Regions from separate parts of the Marinobacter sp. MBR-99 genome, predicted to be linked through region 1. Evidence: predicted binding sites of a transcription regulator. Region 1 holds the regulator's gene; the other holds the start of a gene.
What was found. Region 1 encodes sigma-54, which starts transcription at its own class of promoters, with help from an activator protein. Its sites were predicted from a motif close to ANTGGCATNNANNTTGCTNT; they were not measured.

Region 1 (10,259 bases):
CCGGATCGGCCACTGACGATGATCAGTTTCATGATGGACGCTCCTGCCTTCTTCTGTTGGTGCTACTGCTTATCAGGATGCCGCGGTCATGCGCTGGTAAAGGGATGCTGCATCCTGGCACTGGCGAAGCTGTTCACAGAACCCGTTGTCGTTGAATTTCTCGGCCAACTGGCTTAGCAACTCCAGATGTTCACTGGTGGCTTCTTTGGGCACGATCAAGGCAAACACCAGGTCGACCGGCTGATTGTCGATAGCATCGAAGTCGATGCTCTCTTCCAGTGTCATCAGCACGCCGATCACACGGTCCAGCCCCTCCAGCCGGCAATGGGGTATGGCAATACCCTGGCCGATACCGGTGCTGCCAAGCCGCTCGCGAGAAACCAGATTGCTGAAAATCTCTGTGTCGCTGAGGATTTCATCTTGATGATGAATATGCTCTGCGATGGTTTCCAGTACCCGCTTTTTACTGGAGGCTGGCACCCTGCACAGCGTCAGTTCGGGAGCCAGAATGTTGTCGATGGTCAGGGATGTATCGCTCATGGATCGACTGTGATTCCGTAAAAAAAAGGCTGCGGCCGGTATGCCCCGCCGCAGCTCGTATCATTGAAACACCCGGTACGGTGGCGCTATGAGCGCGCTCAGCCGTTGCCGTGCATCCGGTCTACATTCTTTTCTTTGTGCTTGAGGATCTGGCGGTCCAGCTTGTCCACCAGCGAATCAATCGCGGCGTACATATCCTCACTCTCTGCCTTTGCATGGATATCGCCACCGATGACATGCAGGGTGGCTTCAGCCATCTGACGTACCTTCTCAACTTCCAGCGTCACCTGACAGTTACTTATGTGGTCAAAGTGACGCTCCAGCTTCTCGAACTTGGTGTTGACGTAATCCTTCAATGCAGGGGTCAGTTCTACGTGATGGCCTGAAATGTTGAGTTGCATAGGCGTCTCCTGTTGTCATCATGCCGGTGTTGCCACCGGGCTGCGTGTCCGGTGCTTCGTGCACCGGCAAAAACATTAAACCAGTCGTTTGCGCTCGTTTGAAGGAGGGATGTGCATGGCCTCCCGGTATTTGGCAACGGTGCGCCGGGCCACATTGATGCCCTGATCTCCAAGCATGGCTGCAATCTTGCTATCGCTCAACGGCTTTTTTGGAGTTTCTTCTGAAATCAGTTTCTTGATCATCGCACGAATAGCAGTGGAGGAACATTCTCCGCCCTCAGCGGTACTGACGTGGCTGGAGAAAAAGTACTTCAGCTCGAAAATGCCGCGGGGTGTGTGCATATACTTTTGCGTGGTGACCCGTGAAATGGTGGATTCGTGCATTTCCACGGCCTGGGCGATATCTGAGAGGATCAGCGGCTTCATTGCTTCCTCTCCCTGGTCCAGGAAACCCTGTTGGTGCTCAACAATCCGGGTGGCGACTTTCAGTAGCGTTTCATTGCGGCTTTGCAGGCTTTTAATGAACCACTTGGCCTCCTGCAGTTGATCCCGCAGGTAGGTGTTATCAGCACTGCTATCGGCGCGACGGATCAGCGATGCATAGCTGGCGTTGACCCGAATTCTCGGGGCGATCTCCGGATTGAGCTCAACACGCCACCGGCCCTCGTGTTTTCGGACGATGACGTCTGGTATCACGTAATCCGGCTCCGCTCGGTCCACCACGTCACCCGGGCGAGGGTTGAGGCTGGTAATCAGGGCCAGAACTTCGCGCAGCTGATCTTCTTTGAGTCTGCTGCGGCGCAGCAGTTGCGCGTAATCCCGGTTGCCAAGCAGGTGCAGGAACTGGGTAACCACCAGGCGGGCCTGTCGAAGCCAGGGGGTATCTGGCGGCAACTGGTTGAGCTGAATCAGCAGGCATTCCTGCAGGTCTCGGGCAAACACGCCCGGCGGGTCGAAGTGTTGTAGCCGGTGCAGGACCGCTTCTACCTCGTCCAGTTCAAGGGGGTCTTCTTCGGTTTCGTCCTGCAGGCCGGAATGGATTTCCTCAATCGGTGAGGTCAGGTAACCGCGCTCGTCTACAGCGTCCATCAGGGCGTGGGCGATTGCCTGGTCACGCTCGCTCATGGGGGTCAGGTTGAGCTGCCATTCCAGGTGGTCCTGGAGAGTCTCGGCCGGTGAATTGCGGGTTTCGAAATCCGACTCGTTCTCGTCGTCCCCTTTGCTGGCTGGCGCCGGTGCAGACTGGTAGATATCGTCCCAGGCGGTGTCTACGGGCAGGTCGTCGGGGATGTTATCCGGGATGTCGTTTTCGGAGGCCCAGTCCGGGCCATTTTCGTTTTCATCCCAGTCAGAGGCAGCCTCGGTGGCCGGTTCATCGTGGTCGGAATCCCGGTCTTTATGTTCGTCCCGGGTGTCGGCATCCGTATCGGGGGTGTCAGACTGATCGTCATCCTCGGAGGTTTCCAGCATGGGGTTGGATTCCAGCGCCTGCTGGATTTCCTGCTGGAGGTCGAGGGTGGAAAGCTGAAGCAGGCGAATGGCCTGTTGCAGCTGGGGCGTCATGGTCAGACTCTGGCCCATCTTAAGCTGTAATGAGGCTTTCATAACCATGGCTCAAGATCCATAAATCAAGGGTGTCCCGGTAGTGACGTTGCCTGCTGTCAGGCAAAAAAATTGTTATACGCTGGTTACTTGCCGCTCACTGTTGTCAGTATAAGCAAGTTCTTTGCCGAGTTTACTTGCTACAGATCATCAAAACAATCAGACCTCGGTCGTCGAGGGGTTTTCTTCCGCTTACAGGTGGAACTCATCACCCAGGTAGACTTCCTTGACCTGCTGATTGGCCAGGATGGCTTCAGCATTGCCGGAGGCGATGATATGGCCGCCGGAGACAATGTAGGCGTTTTCACAAATATCGAGGGTTTCCCGCACGTTGTGATCGGTGATCAGCACACCAATGCCTTTATCTCGCAAATGCCGGATGATGTGTTTGATGTCGCTGACCGAGATGGGGTCTACCCCGGCGAAGGGCTCATCCAGCAGAATAAACGCAGGTTCCATGGCCAGCGCTCTGGCGATTTCGACGCGCCGCCGTTCACCACCGGACAGCGCCATACCCAAGCTGTCCCGGATATGGGTGATGTGAAATTCCTCGAGCAGTTCCTCAAGTTTGGCTTCCCGCTCAGGCCGTTTCATGCCTTTTCGGGTTTCCAGAATGGCCATGATGTTGTCGCGCACGGTAAGTTTGCGGAATACCGAGGCTTCCTGGGGCAGGTAGCCGATGCCTTTGCGTGCCCGGCCATGCATGGGCAGGGGTGTGATGTCCTGGCTGTCAATGGTGATTCGGCCGCGGTCGGAGGGTACAAGCCCGACAATCATGTAAAAACAGGTAGTTTTCCCGGCGCCGTTGGGGCCGAGCAGGCCTACGATTTCTCCGGACCGGATTTCCAGAGACACATCGAGAACCACTTTTTTCTGTTTGTAGCTTTTTGCCAGGTTGCTGGCCCTGAGAACTGCCATCAGTAACCTATTCGTCTGAGGGGTTGCTGGAGCCGCGAGGCTGAATCACCATTTCCACCCGGCCAGAGCTCTCTTCCGAAGGCGTGCCGCCTTCTGCAGTGACCACCCTGCGCACGGTGTCGTATTGGATGACGTCGCCCCGGAACACATTGTTGCCCTGTTCAATCACTGCCTGGCGCTCGAACGTCAGCCGGTTTTCCGCCGCTGACCAGGTGATGGTCCGCGCCCGGGCGTCTGTCATGGCTTCACCTTCCCGTGCCGGCTGGCGATATCGGGCGGGTTCGCCGCTTGCCTCAATCCGGCTGAGACCTTCGGGGCTTCGATACAGTACCACCCGTTCTGCGTTCAGTTGGGTGGCCCCCTGAACCAGTTCAACGTCGCCGGTGTAGCTGGCGGTCCCTTCGGTATCGTCCAGGCGGGCGGAATCAGCGCTGACCTTGATGGGGGTGTCGGAATCCAGATCAAACGCGGTTGCCGGGCTGGCCAGCATCAGTGCGGCCAGTATGACCGGCAGTCGGTGTGTGCGCTTACCTGATGGTTTCATATTGCCCTTCCACCCGGGAGTTGAGTTCCAGTATGCGTTCGTTTATCCAGGCTTTCATGCCATTGGCCTGGGTAACGCCGAACGGTTCGGTAATGGTGACCGGTTGATCGGTGTATACCGTGCCCTGGCGGTTATCCAGGGTCAGTGAGTCGGTTTTCAGGGTGGCTTCAGAGTCGCCGGTTTGCCGGAGTACGACGACGTTGCCCGTCAAGGTCACCTGATCATCGTCTTGCCGGAGGCTACCTTCATCCGCTTCGATTATCCATGGTGGGGTGGCCTGTTCGCTGAAAATCCTGGCCCTTGGGGCATTCATGGTGGCGTAGTTGGTGTCTTCAAACTGCTCAATTCGGGGGCTGGATATCGACATCTTAAGGTTGCCGTGTTCGTCCCAGGTTGTGTAGCGGCCCTCGATGATAAAACTGTCGGGTTCCGACGGGCCCCTGAGTTCTGCGGCATCGCCCCGCACACTGTCACCTTCCTCGTTCTGCCACATCAGGAAGACGGTCGCGAGAACCGTGGCTGCCAGCGCCAGGGTTCGAACCCTGGGTTTGCGAACGATGTCCGACAGGGCCCCCGGGATCATGACGGCTTGCCCAGATAGGGGGCCAGAGTAGCGCCCAGCCGGTTTTGCGCCCAGAGTATCAGGTCACATGCTTCACGCACGGCGCCGTGCCCCCCCAGGGCCTGGGTGCAATAGTCGGCTTGCTGACGCACCAGCCAGTAGCCGTTGGGCACGCTGATACCCAGGCCGGCGAATGTCAGGGCGGGCAGATCAGGCAGATCATCGCCCATATAGGCAATCTGGTCCGGAGCGATATCCATGCCTGCAACCAGTTCCTGTAACGCAACTTTCTTGTCTTCCCGGCCCTGCATCAGGTGCGGGATGCCGAGGTCGGTCATCCGTTTTTCTGTCAGTGGTGACCTGCGCCCGGTAATGACTGCCACGGTAATTCCAGCCATCATCAACTGTTTCAGACCCAGACCGTCCAGTATATTGAACGCTTTGAGTTCGTCGCCGGCAGCGCTGAAATACAACCGGCCGTCGCTCATTATGCCGTCTACGTCCAGGGCGATCAGGCGAATTCTGGCGGCTTTTGCCTTGAGCGTGTCGTCCCAGCCGGTGTGCATAGGCGGTGCGAAGTCACTCATTAAATCACCCCCGCACGCAGCAGGTCATGCATATTGATGGCGCCAACCAGGTTGCCGTCGTCGTCGGTGACGGGCAGGGCATTGATCTTCATCTCTTCCATGATGTTCAGTGCCTCGGCCGCCAGGTGGTCAGCCTGAATGGTTTTGCCGTGGCGGGTCATGACGTCCCGGATCGGAGTGGTGTGAACGTCGACGGATTTGTCCAGGGTCCGGCGCAGGTCGCCATCGGTAAATATGCCGGTCAGATGCCCCTGGGCGTCGACGATGGTGGTCATGCCCAGCCCTTTACGGCTGATCTCCAGCAGGGCGCCGCTGAGGGTGGTAGTTTCAAGAACTTTGGGAATCTGGTCGCCGGTATGCATGATGTCAGAAACCCGCAGCAGCAAGCGCCGTCCCAGACTGCCGCCCGGGTGAGAGAAGGCAAAGTCTTCGGCACTGAAGCCTCGGGCTTCCAGCAGGGCTACGGCCAACGCATCGCCCATGACCAGGGTTGCTGTGGTGCTGGATGTGGGTGCCAGGCCAAGCGGGCAGGCCTCCAGGGCAACGCTGACATCCAGATTGGCGACCGCTTCCTGAGCCAGCACAGAGTTCGGGTTGCCGGTCATGCTGATCAGCGGTGCCCCCATGCGTTTGATCAGCGGCAGAATGGTCACCACCTCGCTGGTGCTGCCGCTGTTGGAGATGGCAACCACCACATCTTGCGGGGTGATCATGCCCATATCGCCGTGGCTGGCTTCACCCGGGTGAACAAAAAAGGAGGGCGTGCCGGTGCTTGCCAATGTGGCTGCAATCTTGTTGCCGATATGGCCGGATTTACCCATGCCGGTGACCACTACCCGGCCTTTGCAGGCCATGATAACGTCGCAGGCTCTGGTGAAGTCGCCGTTGATACGGCCTTCCAGGGCTTCGATAGCTTCCCGCTCGATGCGGATGGCTCGAACTGCTGAGGAGCGGTAGTCGGGGGTGTCTGGAGCGTGTGAATCTGTCATCTCGGCGGATAGTCTGCTCGGTCGGTCTGGTTTGCCCGGCCAAACGTCGGTGATCGGGCGACTGAAACGTGAGTATATCATTGTTGAGACGCGTGGCAGCCAACGTTCAGGGAAACTGATCATTGCCATCAAGACATTTTACGTAGCTTTAACCGGCTTTTCATTGAGCTGAAGCGGCGCATGTCATAATGTAGGCGCTCTTTAATCAGGATGGATTATGGCGTCATCTGCATACATAAGTCTTAACGACGTGGTGTTTTCCCGCTCCGGCCGGCGCATATTCGATGGTGTCTCGCTGGATATTCCTAAGGGGCGGATCACCGCGATCATGGGCCCCAGTGGCACCGGTAAGACCACGCTGTTGCGACTGATTGGCGGCCAGCTGCGTCCCGACTCCGGTCAGGTGGTGGTGGCAGGCCGTGAGGTGCCAAAGCTCAAGCGCAAGGAATTGTACGTGCTGCGGGAAAAGATGGGCATGCTTTTTCAGAGTGGCGCCCTGTTCACCGACCTGAGTGTTTACGAGAACGTTGCCTTTCCTTTGCGGGTTCACACCCGCCTGCCGGAAGATATGATTCGGGACATCGTGCTGATGAAGCTCGAAGCGGTGGGCCTGCGTGGTGCCCGCAACCTTATGCCCTCGGAACTGTCCGGGGGGATGACACGCCGGGTGGCGCTGGCCCGTAGTATCGCGCTGGACCCCGAGCTGATCATGTACGACGAGCCTTTCGCCGGGCAGGATCCCATTGCCATGGGGGTTCTGGTCAAGTTGATCCGCGATCTGAACAGCTCCATGGGCCTGACCAGTGTGCTCGTTTCCCATGACGTGCCGGAATCCCTGAGTATCTGCCACTACGCGTGCATCATTGCGGATGGCAAGGTCATTGGTGAGGGAACTCCGGATGAACTCAGGGCGCACCCCTCCGAGCGGGTTCAACAGTTCCTCAAAGGCCAGCCCGACGGCCCGGTGCCGTTCCATTACCCGAACAGCGATGCAGCGTCTGATTTCGGTATCTGCGGGGGTGGCGCATGATGGATCGCATAGCTGCCCTGGGGCGAACGGGTCTTGATGTTATTGCGTCACTGGGGCGGGCCTGTCAGTTTCTGGCGGGCGTTGTCGGGGGCGTACCGAAGCCCTCTGTAGGTTTTCCGCTCCTGGTAAAGCAGTTATATGCAGTCGGTGTGCTGTCGCTGGCCATTGTGGTGGTGTCGGGTTTGTTCATCGGCATGGTGCTTGGTCTTCAGGGGTACACTATTCTCAGCGATTTTGGTTCGGAGGCGGCCATCGGCCAGATGATCGCATTGACCCTGGTGCGTGAACTGGCGCCAGTGGTGGCGGCACTGCTGTTTGCTGGCCGTGCTGGTTCTGCGTTAACCGCCGAAATCGGTCTGATGAAAGCGACTGAGCAACTCTCCAGCATGGAAATGATGGGGGTCGACCCGTTACGCCGGGTGATCGCCCCAAGGTTGTGGGCGGGTTTTATTTCACTGCCCATTCTGGCCATGATATTCGCGGTGGTTGGCGTCTGGGGTGGCATGTTGGTGGGTGTTGAATGGTTAGGTGTATACGAAGGCTCATATTGGGGCAATATGCAGGCCTCAGTGGACTTTGTGGATGACGTTCTCAACGGGCTGATCAAGAGTGTGGTGTTCGGTTTTGTCTGTGCCTGGATTGCGGTGTACCAGGGTTATGACTGTGTGCCCACCTCGGCAGGGATCAGTTCGGCCACTACCAAAACTGTGGTGTATTCATCTTTGGCGGTTCTCGGCCTGGATTTCGTGCTGACCGCTGTCATGTTTGGAAATTTCTAACAGGTATTCCGGGAGCCTCTCATGGCACAACGAACAACAGAAATCATCGTCGGTCTTTTTATTATCGCCGGGCTGGCTGCCTTGCTGTTCCTGGCGTTGCAGGTCAGTGGCCTGTCCCCCAAGGCCGCTGGCGCTACCTACAGGCTCCATGCAAACTTCAACGATATTGGCGGGCTGGCGCCCCGGGGCCGGATATCCATGGCGGGTGTGACGGTAGGCACCATTGAGTCGATCACTCTGGACCGGGAAACCTTTCAGGCCAGGGTGACCATGTCTATCCACAAAGACGTGGATAACATCCCGGCGGACAGTGCAGCAGTAATACGTACATCCGGAATTCTGGGGGAGCAGTACATTGATATCTCCATTGGTGGGGATCTTGAGTCCTTGAAAGAAGGCGATACCTTCTATTCCACCCAATCTGCCATGAATCTGGAACGGATGATCAGCAATTTTGCCTCGGGCCGGTGAGGCAACGGGAATAAACGCACAGGAGACTGCAATGCTTGTTTTGAAACAACGCCTTATACTGATACTCGCCCTGTTTGCAGTAGGGTTCGGCCAGGCCTGGGCAGGGCCGGAAGAAGAGCTCAGGCAGTATGTGGATGACAATACCCAGAAGTTGGTAAAAAAGCTTCAGGCGGAGAAGGGCCTCTACGCATCCGACCCGGAAGCCTTTTACGCGAGCATGGATGAAACCCTTGACCAGTTCGTGGATTTCCGTCGCATTGCGGCTCGGGTAATGGGCCGCTACGCCCGGCAGTCGACGCCAGAGCAGCGCGATGACTTTGTCGAGAAGTTCAAGCGCAGCCTGTTTGACAGTTATGCCCAGGCGCTGGTGTCGGCCGATGATTTCACTATCCAGGTGAAAGAGGCGTCCATCATGGCCCAGAATAACGATCGCGCAACCGTGCAGATGGAAGTCGTCACCTCTTCCGGTAATCGCTATCCCGTCACCTATTCCATGTACCGCAATTCCGAAGGTCGGTGGATGATGGAAAACGTCATCGTTGAGGGTATCAATATCGGCCTGGCTTTCCGCGACCGCTTTGCCCAGGAAATGGAGGCTAATCGGGGCCAGATTCAACTGGTCATCGATGGTTGGAGCGACGCGGTGGAATCGCTGAACCTGGACGAGGAAATTGACCAGTCATGACCAGTGACGCGCCTGCGGTCATTTTGGATGGCACTACTTTGCGGGTAACCGGATCGGTTGATGCCGATTCGGTGATTCCGTTGCGCAAACAGGGTGAACAGCTAATCAAGGGTGCCCAGAGCTCGCTTACGGTCGACCTTGCCGGGCTGGGCACCGCCCACAGCGTGGTGCTCTCTATGCTCCTTTGCTGGCATCGGCTGGCACTCAGTCGGCAAGTATCCCTTACCTTTGAAGGCGCCAGCGACCGCCTATTGTCGCTGGCTGCACTCAGCAATCTTAAAGATCAGATTCCCGGATTTGCCTCACACAGCTGACCGGCGCCCGGGAATTGGTTACAATTCCGCCCCTGATTTCAATACAGCCGAGGAATCCCTATGGACGCCGCCCAGGTTACCGATCTAGTGAAACAAGCACTGCCCGATTGCGAGGTGCAGGTGCAGGTTGATGGCAACCATTACCTCGTGGTCGCGGTGGGTGAGGTATTCGAAGGCCTGCCAACCATCAAACGGCAGCAAATGATTAACAAGGTACTGTTCCAGCACATCATGGACGGCACCATTCACGCCCTTCACCCGAAGGCCTACACCCCGAGCGAGTGGGCCGAGCGGCAGGCCAACGCCTGAACCGAACAGGACAGATATTGTGGATAAACTTTTGATCAGGGGGCGCAAGCCTCTGGATGGCGAGATTCGCATCTCCGGTGCCAAGAACGCGGCGCTGCCGATTCTGGCAGCTACCCTGCTGGCGGATGAGCCGGTGACCGTTGGCAACCTGCCGCACCTGAACGACATCACAACGATGATCGAACTGCTTGGCCGGATGGGTGTCGAGCTGCTGATTGACGAAAAGATGAGTGTTGAGGTTCACGCCAACACCATCAAGCATTTTCATGCGCCCTATGAGCTGGTGAAAACCATGCGCGCCTCCATTCTGGTACTGGGCCCGCTGGTGGCGCATTTTGGTGAGGCAGAAGTTTCCCTGCCTGGCGGTTGTGCCATTGGTACCCGCCCGGTCAACCTGCACATCCACGGCCTGGAACTGATGGGCGCGGATATCAAGGTTGAGAATGGTTACATCAAGGCCAAAACCAACGGCCGCCTGAAAGGTGCCCATATCTTTATGGACACGGTGACGGTAACCGGCACCGAAAA
Region 2 (10,259 bases), on a different contig from region 1:
GATTCCGCGGTTTTTGGGCATAAAAGGTTGATCTTCTGGTGCCAAAAAGGCTAAAAAACGAACTTTAAAAATTTGCAAAAATACATTCATTGTATTAAAACAGGTTCATCACTAAGAGCTTTAAGAAAAGCTGTTAAGTGGTTGAGATTTAAGGTCTGGCTTGGCGCCAAGACCTCATAAAAAGAAAAAATGTCGTATCCCGGAGGATATAAACGGGAGACGATCAGGAGTCCGGCAAGCGCAGCTCAGGCTGTTTTGCCAGCAAAAATCGGGAGTTAGAACCCGTCGAAAACCTGAGTTAACTCAATAAGGAAGACGCAACATGAAAAAAACTATCCTTGCTTCTGCTATCGCAGCTGCAACTTTCTCTGGCGCTGCTTTTGCACAGAACCCGACTCTGACGGCTTCTGACCTGGCGGCCAAAATGGATTCCATGCCGACCGTGTACGGCAACATCCAGTACGTTCTGTACCATGACAATGTTGATGGCGGTGGTTCCTCCGTTGAGCACGCCGATAACGGCTCTACCCTTGGTGTCGTCCATGATCATGAGATCGCCCCGGGCCTGACTGGTTTCTTCAAGATCGAAATCGACCGTCTTGGGGCAGATGACATTGACTCCCGCGACAGCTTCCGCATCGACGAAGCCTACATCGGTGTTAAAGGTGATAATTTCGGCCAGCTGTGGGTGGGTACCGATGACAGCATCTATGAGCGTGCTGTAACTGAAATCTCAGAATTCTACGAAGTCGCCACCCTGTCACGTGGCATTGACTACGACACTGGCGAAGGTGACATGGTTCAGTACCTGTCTCCGAGCTTCGGTGGCCTGACCATCGGTGCAGCTGTCCAGATCAACGGCGACGCCGATCCGGAAGTTTCCAAGAAGTCTTACCCTTGGCAGTTGTCTGCCGCCTACGAAGTCGATGCACTGGAGCTGGCCTTCGCGGTTGATTCCAACGACGGCGGTCGTGGTGGTGAGAACAACGAAAACACCTACGGCCTGCGCGCCAGCTACAACCTGGATAACCTGCGTCTGACCGGTGAATTCCACACTCGCAAGGACGTTTCTGACACCTTCGGTGTAATGGGTATCTATACTCTGGGCAAAAACCAGTTCGCCCTGTCCTACGAGCTGACCCAGTATGACAACAACTTCAGCGATGCTCAGTTCGCTGACAAAGATATCGACACTGTAACTCTGCAGGCTCTGCACAACCTGTCTGATCACATGTATGTGTACTTCGAAGGCTACCTCGGTGGCGGCGATGACGGCGTTTACGGTGTTGCGGACAAGAGCGAGCGTTCAATCGCGTCTGTTGGTGCTGTTTACTACTTCTGATCAGCTAACCAGCTAATCAAGTAGTCTCAAAAACCGGTGACTAAGGTCACCGGTTTTTGTATTTTTAGGGGCCCGTTTTTTGGAGTATGCCATGGCCGTCGAACTTGAGATCAAACTGACGCTATCGGAACCGGCGCAGGCAAAAGCCCTCGAGTGGTTGCTGGCGCAGCCTGAGGCCAGTCCCGGTGGTCGAAAGGATCTGATGAATCGCTACTACGATACGCCAGACGCAACGCTTAACAGGGCCAGGTCGGCGCTTCGGGTGAGACAATCTGGAGATCGCTTCATCCAGACCCTGAAAACTCAGGGCGAGTTTGTCGATGGTGCCCATCGCCGTCAGGAGTGGGAATGGCCGCTGCCGGGGCCTGAGCTTGACCTGTCGTTGCTTGAAGACACGCCATTAAAGCAAAAGCTGGATCTGCAGAAACTCCAAGTGGCCTTCGAAACCAACTTCTCCAGGCAGGTGGTGATGCTTGAAACTGCGGACGCACTTGTTGAAGTTGCCGTCGATTGTGGCGAGGTTGTCGGGGGTGGGAGGTCTCGTCCCCTGTGTGAGGTGGAGTTTGAGCTGAAGTCCGGAAACTCGTCACTGCTGTTGAGCTGGGCCAAGGCACTTGCTGTCGAGGTGCCGGTTTTACTGAACCTGATCAGTAAGGCGGAGCAGGGCTATTATCTTGCGGGTATTACCGGCAGAGAAACACGGGTGGCAGAAGATGGGGAGTGTGTGCGCGGGTTCCTGCGGGCGTTGAGTGACTCCTGGCTCACAGGGGCTGCGCTGGCATTGCCGGAAGACTGTTTCAGACAATTAACTCAGAAATCCACGGAGTCAGGATGTCATGCTACATGGCGCGAGGTAGAGGGCTTTCTGAAGTCGGGATGCAACACCCGAGATCTGCTTGATCATGTGCCGCGCCTGGGTTGCCTCCAGTTGGCCTTGGCGGCAGGCTGACGGTGCACAGAAAAAAGGGGCCGGATAACCGACCCCTCTCTGCACTACTGCCTGTGTTATCCGGGCAGATAACGTGTCAGAACGATTTGGTCCAGCCTACCCAAACCTGCGGTTTGTCAGCGCGTGGGCTGCCGAAGGGAGAGTCGCTTTTGCTGATGTCCGCGTAATCGACGTTAAGGCTGAACTCGCCGAATTCGCTCGCATCCTTTGCAAGGCTGGCTGAGTAGTGTACGTAACTGGCATCTTCAAAGCCGGCCTTACCATCAACATCGAAATCGTAGTAGCCAACGGTGAAAGACGCTGCGAAATCGTTCGCCAGTGGGAGCGAGGCCGAACCGTAGTAGTAGATGTCGCCCTCATCGAAAACGTCGTCCTGGTTTTCACTATGAGCAGTGTATGCTATACCGACGGCAAAGTTACCCAGCCCGATCTCGCCATAAATTTCACCGAAATCGATGTTGTCCGGGGCATCGGTGTAGGCGTAGTAGATGTAGCCGACATCATACGCGATGCCCTCCACTTCTCCCGCGAAACCCAGGTAGAGATCCAGTTCGTGCGTGGCCTCGTCGCCAAAGTCTATCGTGGAAACCCATGTTCCGGCGTAAAGCCCGCTTGCGTCCTCGTAGTCAACGCCGCCCTGAATGGCGGAGGCACCTTCTGTCTGGGTGAGGCCCCGGAACATGTAGTTGCTCACGGCACCAATATTTGCAGACAATTCTGCGTGGGCGATACTTGGCACGGCCAGCGTCCCGAGCAGGGAAGCAGTGAGTACCGAAGCAGTCAGGTTGTATGCATTGCGTTTCATCGGATACCTCTTGGATCGATTGTTTAACTCACGGTTGACGAAGCACAGTCGATGCCAATAAATGAAACTTTATATAAATCAGAAGCGTGCGTGAAACCTCCGTTGTTGCGGTTGCTGAGTTATCCCAATGCGCACTAACTCGGGGCGTCAGTTTTTTGCGGCTGCACCAGATTGCACCACGGAGTGGTGCGTCAGCTATGGCAGGCTCAGAAGCGCTGTTGCCACGCTGAAGTAAATCAGCACACCGCTGACGTCGGCAATGGTGGTAATCAGCGGGGTGCTGGCCGTAGCCGGGTCAAACTTAAGTTTATCCAGCAGGAAAGGCAGTAACATGCCAATTAGACTGCCCACCATCACCACGGCGATCATGGTAACGGCAACCACAAAAGCGATTTCCGGCCCGGCGCGCATAATGCCCACCACCATCACGGCAACAGCCATGGTAATCCCCAGAGCACTCGCTACCAGGGTTTCTTTACCCAGCAGTTTGCCCCAGTCAGCCACTGTTACATCACCGGTGGCCATCCCCCGCACCATCAGCGTGGCGGACTGCGCCCCGGCGTTACCGGCGCTGGCGACCAGAAGTGGCATGAAGAACAACAAGGCGAGGTGCTCGGATATGATGTCTTCAAAATAGGCGATACCGGCGCCGGTGAAGATGTTGGCGAATACCAGAATGACCAGCCATTGCACCCTTGAACGGTAGAGTGAGAACGGTGTTGCGTCTCTCAGGCCGGTTTCCAGTTTGCCTACCGTGGCGCCTTTGTGAATGTCTTCAGTGGCCTCTTCTTCCGCTACGTCCATGGCGTCATCGTAGGTGACGATCCCCACCAGCCGTTCGTCTTGGTCCAGAATCGGCAGTGCCAGCAAGTCGTAGCGTGAGATCAGCCGGGCCACTTCTTCCTGGGGGGTGTCGGTGCTGGCGGTTACCAGACCGGTGGCGACCAGGTCGTCCACGGGCGTACCTGGCATAGCGGTAATCAGGTTCCGAAGGGAGACGGCGCCCACGAGCTTGTGCTGGTTGTCGATCACGTAGGCCTGGTAGATGGTCTCTTTGTCTGGCGCGGTGTTTCTGAGGAGGTTAATCGCTGCGCTGGCGGACATGCCGGTGCTGATCACCGCGTATTCCGAGCTCATCAGGGCGCCGGCAGTGCCTTCCTCAAAGCTTGCCAGGCGCCGAAGGTCTTCTCGTTCTTTGCTGGCCAGGGACTGGAACAGGGTGTGCTGGCGGTTCTCATCCAGCAGGTTGAAGAAGTCGGCCCGTTCGTCTGAGGGCATGGCGGTTACCAGCTCAGCCAGGTCTCGTGTGGGCAAGAGCTCTGCAATCAACGTCTGGGTGTTCGGGCCGATGTAACCGAACACCTTGGCGCTTTGATCAGTTGCCAGGGCCCGGAGCAACCGAATACCTTCTTCGTTATCCGGATTCTCCTCAACGAACTCCGCCAGGTCGGCGGCATTGAACGTAGCGGCCGCGTAACGTATCTGCGCCTGGTCACCCGTGGTAATGGCCTCGTACAGTGGTTGGTAAAATTCGGAATCGAGATAAGACATCGGTTACCTTGTTTTTCCGGGGCAGCGCCGCAGCGTTCTGCTCGTTGAGTCAGTGTATTTATTGCCGTTGTATATCCGGTATCCGGATTCGGTCATGGGGCTGGAGCCAGCGCTCAGCATTGTCGACGATGAACGATGTGACCTATCCGGATTACTGGCAACTAACTGAAAATCCGTATGCCTGTTCAGTCCTTGTTGAGTTAGGTATACAGTACCGAAAATATATCAGAGAGACAGGGGTTTGCGTTATGTCTGAGCCTTGGGGTTCATTGCCGGCGGATTTGGCAAGCGATGTGTCGGGTTGTTGGGCATCGATATTTCCGGACGGTGTTCCAGGATGGTTGGCCAATGAGGCAGGCCTCTCTGAGGCCGATATTGCCGAAGCCTTTGCCCGGAGCCTCTTCTTAAGGCAAACCCTGGAGCGGCACCCGGAGCAGGTTCGCTCGGCGGTTAAGGCCCGGCCATTGCAAGAGCCCACCACCGAAGCCTGGCTGGCGGAACGTTGGGCCTCTTTTCTGGACTCTGTGGATTCTGAGCCAGCGTTGCACGCTGCGCTCAGGCAATTCCGGCGTGAAGTCCAGTTTCGGATTATCTGGCGGGATCTGCTGAAGTGGGCTGACCTTCAGGAAACCATCGCGGCCACCAGTGCCTTTGCCGACACCTGTATTGATGGTGCGCTGGACTGGCTGTACGAGCAGGCCTGCGAGGAATCCGGTACGCCCTGGGGTAGGGATCCTGGAACTGGCGAGGAGGCTCCCCAGAAAATGGTGGTTCTGGGGATGGGGAAACTCGGTGGCCGTGAACTGAATGTCTCTTCCGATATTGATCTTATCTTTGCCTTCCCGGGTAAGGGCGAAACCCGCGGTGGCCGGCGGGCCCTGGACAACCAGCAGTTTTTCATCCGCCTTGGCCAGAAGTTGATCCAGGCGCTGGACCAGATCACCGCAGACGGCTTCGTGTTCCGAGTGGATATGCGCCTGCGCCCTTATGGCCAGAGCGGTGCCCTGGCCCTGAGCTTTGCAGCGCTGGAGACCTATTACCAGGACCAGGGCCGGGATTGGGAACGCTACGCGATGGTGAAAGCCCGGGTAGTGGCGGGCGACCAGCGGGCAGGGGAGATGTTGATGAGTAGCCTGCGGCCCTTCGTTTACCGGAAGTACATTGATTTCAGTGCCTTTGAATCGCTGCGCAATATGAAGGCGATGATCAGCCGGGAGGTGCGCCGCAAAGGACTGGAGAACAACATCAAGCTGGGCAGCGGTGGCATCCGTGAAATTGAGTTTGTGGTGCAGGCGTTCCAGTTGATTCGAGGTGGTCGCGACCGGGAACTCCAGCAGCGGGAATTGCAGGCAATCCTGAAAGAGCTGGAAGAACTGGAGTTACTGCCTTCTGCAGTGGTCCGGGAACTTCGTGATGCCTATGTGTTCCTGAGAAACCTCGAGCACGCCCTGCAGGGCATGGAAGACAAACAAACTCAGGAATTGCCGGACGATGCCCTGTCTCAGGCGCGGGTAGCCCGGATAATGGGATATGCAGACTGGTCGGACTGTCTGCAGGCTTTGAGCGATCATCGCGAGCGGGTGGCCACGCATTTTTCCAACATTATTGCGTCGGATGAAGACGAGCAGGAGGGTGATGTAGGTATTGAGGATGGCTGGTTTGAGCTTTGGCTGGCAGAAATGGAGGCGCCCGCGGCTGTGGAGTGGCTGGCTGAGCAGGGGTTTGAGCGCCCCGAAGACAGCTGCCAGAAACTGACCGACCTGCGCGACAGCCGCACGGTGCAAACCCTGCAAACCCAGGGGCGCCGGCGCCTGAATGAATTCATGCCACTGCTGCTACGCGCCCTGACCGGGGTTGAGAACCCCTCCGAAACACTTGAGCGGGTGCTTCAGCTTGTCGAAGCCATCCTTCGCCGCACGGCTTACATGGTGCTCTTGTTGGAAAACCCCGGCGCCCTGACCCAGTTAGTGCGCCTGTGCAGCGACAGCCCCTGGGTCGCCAGTCTGCTGGCGGAAACACCGCTGTTGCTGGATGAGCTGCTGAATGCCGAAAGCCTGTATACCCCACCGGCCAAAGAGGAACTGCAGGACGACCTGCGCCAGCAGATGCTGCGGATTCCCTTTGAAGACCTGGAAGAGCAGATGGAATCGCTACGGTACTTCAAGAAAGCCCATGTGCTTCGGGTGGCCGCGTCTGAAATCAAAGGCACATTGCCGTTGATGAAAGTGAGTGATTACCTCACCTGGATTGCTGAGGTGGTGCTGGACCACGTGGTGGATGTGGCCTTTGCAAACCTCGTGAGCCGGCACGGCTACCCCCGCCGTGCTGATGGCTCCGCCTGTGACACCGACTTTGCCATTATCGGCTATGGCAAACTCGGCGGAATCGAACTGGGCTACACCTCGGATCTGGACCTCGTATTTGTGCACCAGGCGGATCCGGAGTTGGCTACGGACGGTGATAAGCCCATCGACAACGCCGTGTTCTACACCCGCCTGGGCCAACGCATTGTCCATATCCTCAGCACCCAGACCCCGTCCGGCCAGTTGTACGAAGTGGATATGCGGCTGCGCCCCTCGGGCAATTCCGGGTTGCTGGTCAGCACGCTTCAGGCCTTTGAAAAGTATCAGCAGAACGATGCCTGGACCTGGGAGCACCAGGCCCTGGCCCGGGCCCGCGGCGTGGCCGGCTGCCCGGATACCCTAAAAGCCTTTGAGTCCATTCGCCATAACATTCTTTGCCAGCCACGAGACAAACAGGCACTGCGCAAGGAAGTCGTGGATATGCGGGAAAAAATGCGCGCCAACCTCGGCACCCCGGAAGCAAAACAGCCTGATGTATTCCACATCAAACATGACTGCGGCGGCATTGTCGATATCGAATTCCTGGTGCAATACCTGATGCTGGCCTGGAGTGCTGAGCATCCTGAGCTGACCCAATGGACGGACAACATCCGGCAGATGGAAGAGCTGGGCCGCGCCGGGGTAATGGCGGTAGAAGATACCGAAAATCTCAGGGAGGTGTTCATAACCCTGAGGTCGACTATCCATCGGCGAGCGCTGCAGAACCTGAATAGCCAGGTGGAGGGCGATGCATTTCCAGACGAGCGGGGATACATACGATCCATGTGGGAAAAAGTGATGCTGGCTGGTTAAGCGACATTCAATTTCAACAGAGAATCCTGCTAGAATGCCGATTCCCCGTAAAACCGCTTTTTTAGGAGCAGAACAGAATGTCGATGGCTGATCGCGATGGCGTTATCTGGCTGGACGGAGAAATGGTTCCCTGGCGTGACGCCAAAACCCACGTCCTCACTCACACCCTGCATTACGGCCTTGGCTGTTTTGAAGGCGTGCGTGCGTACAACACCGCGAACGGCCCGGCGATTTTCCGCCTGAAAGAGCACACCGACCGCCTGTTCCGCTCCGCTCACATCCTGAATATGAAAATGCCGTTCAGCAAGGATGAGATCAACGAAGCCCAGCGTGCAGCGGTACGTGAAAACAACCTGGACGAAGCCTACCTGCGCCCCATGGCGTTCCTGGGCTCCGAGGGCATGGGCCTGCGTGCCGATAACCTGAAAGTGCATGTGATGGTTGCCGCCTGGAGCTGGCCGTCCTACATGTCGCCGGAAGCCAAAGAGCTGGGCATCAAGGTGCGCACCTCGTCCTATACCCGCCACCACGTGAACATCACCATGTGTAAGGCAAAGGCCAACGGCAACTACATCAACTCCATGCTGGCCCTGAACGAAGCCATCTCCGGCGGTGCCGAAGAAGCTCTGCTGCTGGATAACGAAGGCTACGTGGCTGAAGGCTCCGGCGAGAACATCTTTATCGTGCGTGACGGCGTGCTGCACACGCCGGAGCTGACCTCCTGCCTGGAAGGCATCACTCGCGCCACCATCATCGACTTCGCCAAAGACCTGGGCCTGCAGGTGAAAGAGCGCCGCATCACCCGTGACGAAGTCTACGTGGCCGAAGAAGCCTTCTTCACCGGCACCGCCGCCGAAGTACTGCCCATCCGCGAGCTGGATGGTCGTCAGATTGGTGAAGGCAAGCGTGGGCCGATTACCGAGAAGCTGCAGAGCATGTATTTTGATGCGGTTAAGGGGAAGTTGTCGGCTCACCAGGAGTGGCTGACCTTGGTTAAATAAGATGCACTATTCGGCTTGAAGGGTCGAGAGGCCGCTCTTTTGGTACCAGAAGAGCGGCTTTTTTATTAGTGTTATCAACGTGCAGTCATAAAAGGTGAAGTCCGTGAGCCCTAATAACGAGGTGAGCATAGTATCCAACGAGATTTCTGCTCTTGTTGCACCTGAGCAGGCAGATACCTTTGACTTTCGTTGGTTTGATATTGCTTTCTGGCAGAACAATGCCATACCAGTTTCGGCTGGAGGTCGAGGCAGTGCGTGGTTTATTGACAGCGGGAAGCAAGCTTGGGTTTTACGACTTTATAAAAGAGGTGGGGTTGTTTCTCAATTAGTGTCTTCAAGCTACCTATATCTCGGGACAGGAAAAAGTCGGCCTTTCCGAGAGTTTCGCATTTTGAGCGAACTATACTCCTCAGGCTTTCCGGTGCCTGAGCCAATTGCTGCAATGGTGAAACGGGCAGGATTGGTTTATACCGGTGCAATTATTGTGGGGCGTATTCTCAATGCTCGTCCAATGGGTGATTGCTTGCAGGATCTCGACACTGAAGCTTGGCGAGCAGTAGGCAAAACGGTTCGCCGCTTTCATGATGCTGGCGTTTATCATGCTGACCTTAACTGTTTTAATATTCTACTTAGGGGCCGTGAGGTCTTTCTAATTGACTTCGACAAGGCACGCTTCTTTTCAGAAGCGAGAAATAGTTCTGATGAGAAGTGGAAAGCCAAAAATCTGAAGAGGTTAAAGCGTTCTATTGATAAGCTCTATTCGAGCGATACGCACACTGATGTTGCACCTGGTTGGGCTGCGCTACTTACTGCCTATAATCCCTCCTGATCTCAGACGATAGTCTCGGAAATTTAATGTTAAACATGTTTTTTTCCCGTCATGCGCCACTGACTGTACGTTGGTTGGTGTTGGCGCCCGTTGTATACGTTTTTACTCTCATGTGGTGGATTCCGCAAGGTGCCAAATATGTCCCCGGCATTGTGATTGTTTCTTTGCTCATATTGGCGGCGGGCAGGCGTTTTATGATTACCATGACCAACCATAGCTCTCCACTGGACTCATTCGTCAAAGTGCTTTGGTTGTACGTGGGCTACGTTGCTCTTGTTTATGTAGTCCATGGTGGAAGTTGGAGTGAATTGAGAGCGCTCCTTTGTCTTGCGCTTTATTTGCAGTTTGTTCGGCGCATAAGGCTACCTGATTCGTGGCGTATTGGCCTTTTGATGGCATCGTCGTTGGCATTGACAGTATTAGTTTTCAGCGAGTATTTGCAGTATGGCGGTCGTGTCGGAGGACATATAAATCCCATTCCTTTTGCAACGGTGATCGGAGTTCTTTTTTTGGCTTTGTACGCATGGGTCTTGTTTGCATGCAAGAAGCTACGGATAAAAATAATAGCCTCATTTTTGATTCTCGCGCTTTTAGTTTCTTTGATGATGACTCAAACCCGAGGAGTTC

Region 2: a site for sigma-54 is predicted at 3,136-3,155, ahead of ABIE59_RS10690 (TorF family putative porin). Genes of this name have one in related genera too.

Annotation. Positions count from the first base shown of each region.
Region 1 covers NZ_JBEPPY010000020.1:52,486-62,744, reverse strand. Annotated here, with positions in the region: gene rapZ (RNase adapter RapZ) at 1-32, opposite strand, end outside; gene ptsN (PTS IIA-like nitrogen regulatory protein PtsN) at 73-540, opposite strand; gene hpf (ribosome hibernation promoting factor) at 639-941, opposite strand; gene ABIE59_RS16040 (RNA polymerase factor sigma-54) at 1,017-2,546, opposite strand; gene lptB (LPS export ABC transporter ATP-binding protein) at 2,736-3,461, opposite strand; gene lptA (lipopolysaccharide transport periplasmic protein LptA) at 3,469-4,005, opposite strand; gene lptC (LPS export ABC transporter periplasmic protein LptC) at 3,989-4,588, opposite strand; gene ABIE59_RS16020 (KdsC family phosphatase) at 4,585-5,154, opposite strand; gene ABIE59_RS16015 (KpsF/GutQ family sugar-phosphate isomerase) at 5,154-6,143, opposite strand; gene ABIE59_RS16010 (ABC transporter ATP-binding protein) at 6,361-7,173, shown strand; gene mlaE (lipid asymmetry maintenance ABC transporter permease subunit MlaE) at 7,170-7,952, shown strand; gene mlaD (outer membrane lipid asymmetry maintenance protein MlaD) at 7,974-8,423, shown strand; gene ABIE59_RS15995 (MlaC/ttg2D family ABC transporter substrate-binding protein) at 8,455-9,108, shown strand; gene ABIE59_RS15990 (STAS domain-containing protein) at 9,105-9,422, shown strand; gene ABIE59_RS15985 (BolA family protein) at 9,483-9,731, shown strand; gene murA (UDP-N-acetylglucosamine 1-carboxyvinyltransferase) at 9,751-10,259, shown strand, end outside.
Region 2 covers NZ_JBEPPY010000010.1:125,182-135,440, reverse strand. Annotated here, with positions in the region: gene ABIE59_RS10700 (porin) at 323-1,342, shown strand; gene ABIE59_RS10695 (CYTH domain-containing protein) at 1,434-2,291, shown strand; gene ABIE59_RS10690 (TorF family putative porin) at 2,368-3,096, opposite strand; gene mgtE (magnesium transporter) at 3,292-4,647, opposite strand; gene glnE (bifunctional [glutamate--ammonia ligase]-adenylyl-L-tyrosine phosphorylase/[glutamate--ammonia-ligase] adenylyltransferase) at 4,896-7,802, shown strand; gene ABIE59_RS10675 (branched-chain amino acid transaminase) at 7,880-8,803, shown strand; gene ABIE59_RS10670 (3-deoxy-D-manno-octulosonic acid kinase) at 8,907-9,632, shown strand; gene ABIE59_RS10665 (O-antigen ligase family protein) at 9,659-10,259, shown strand, end outside.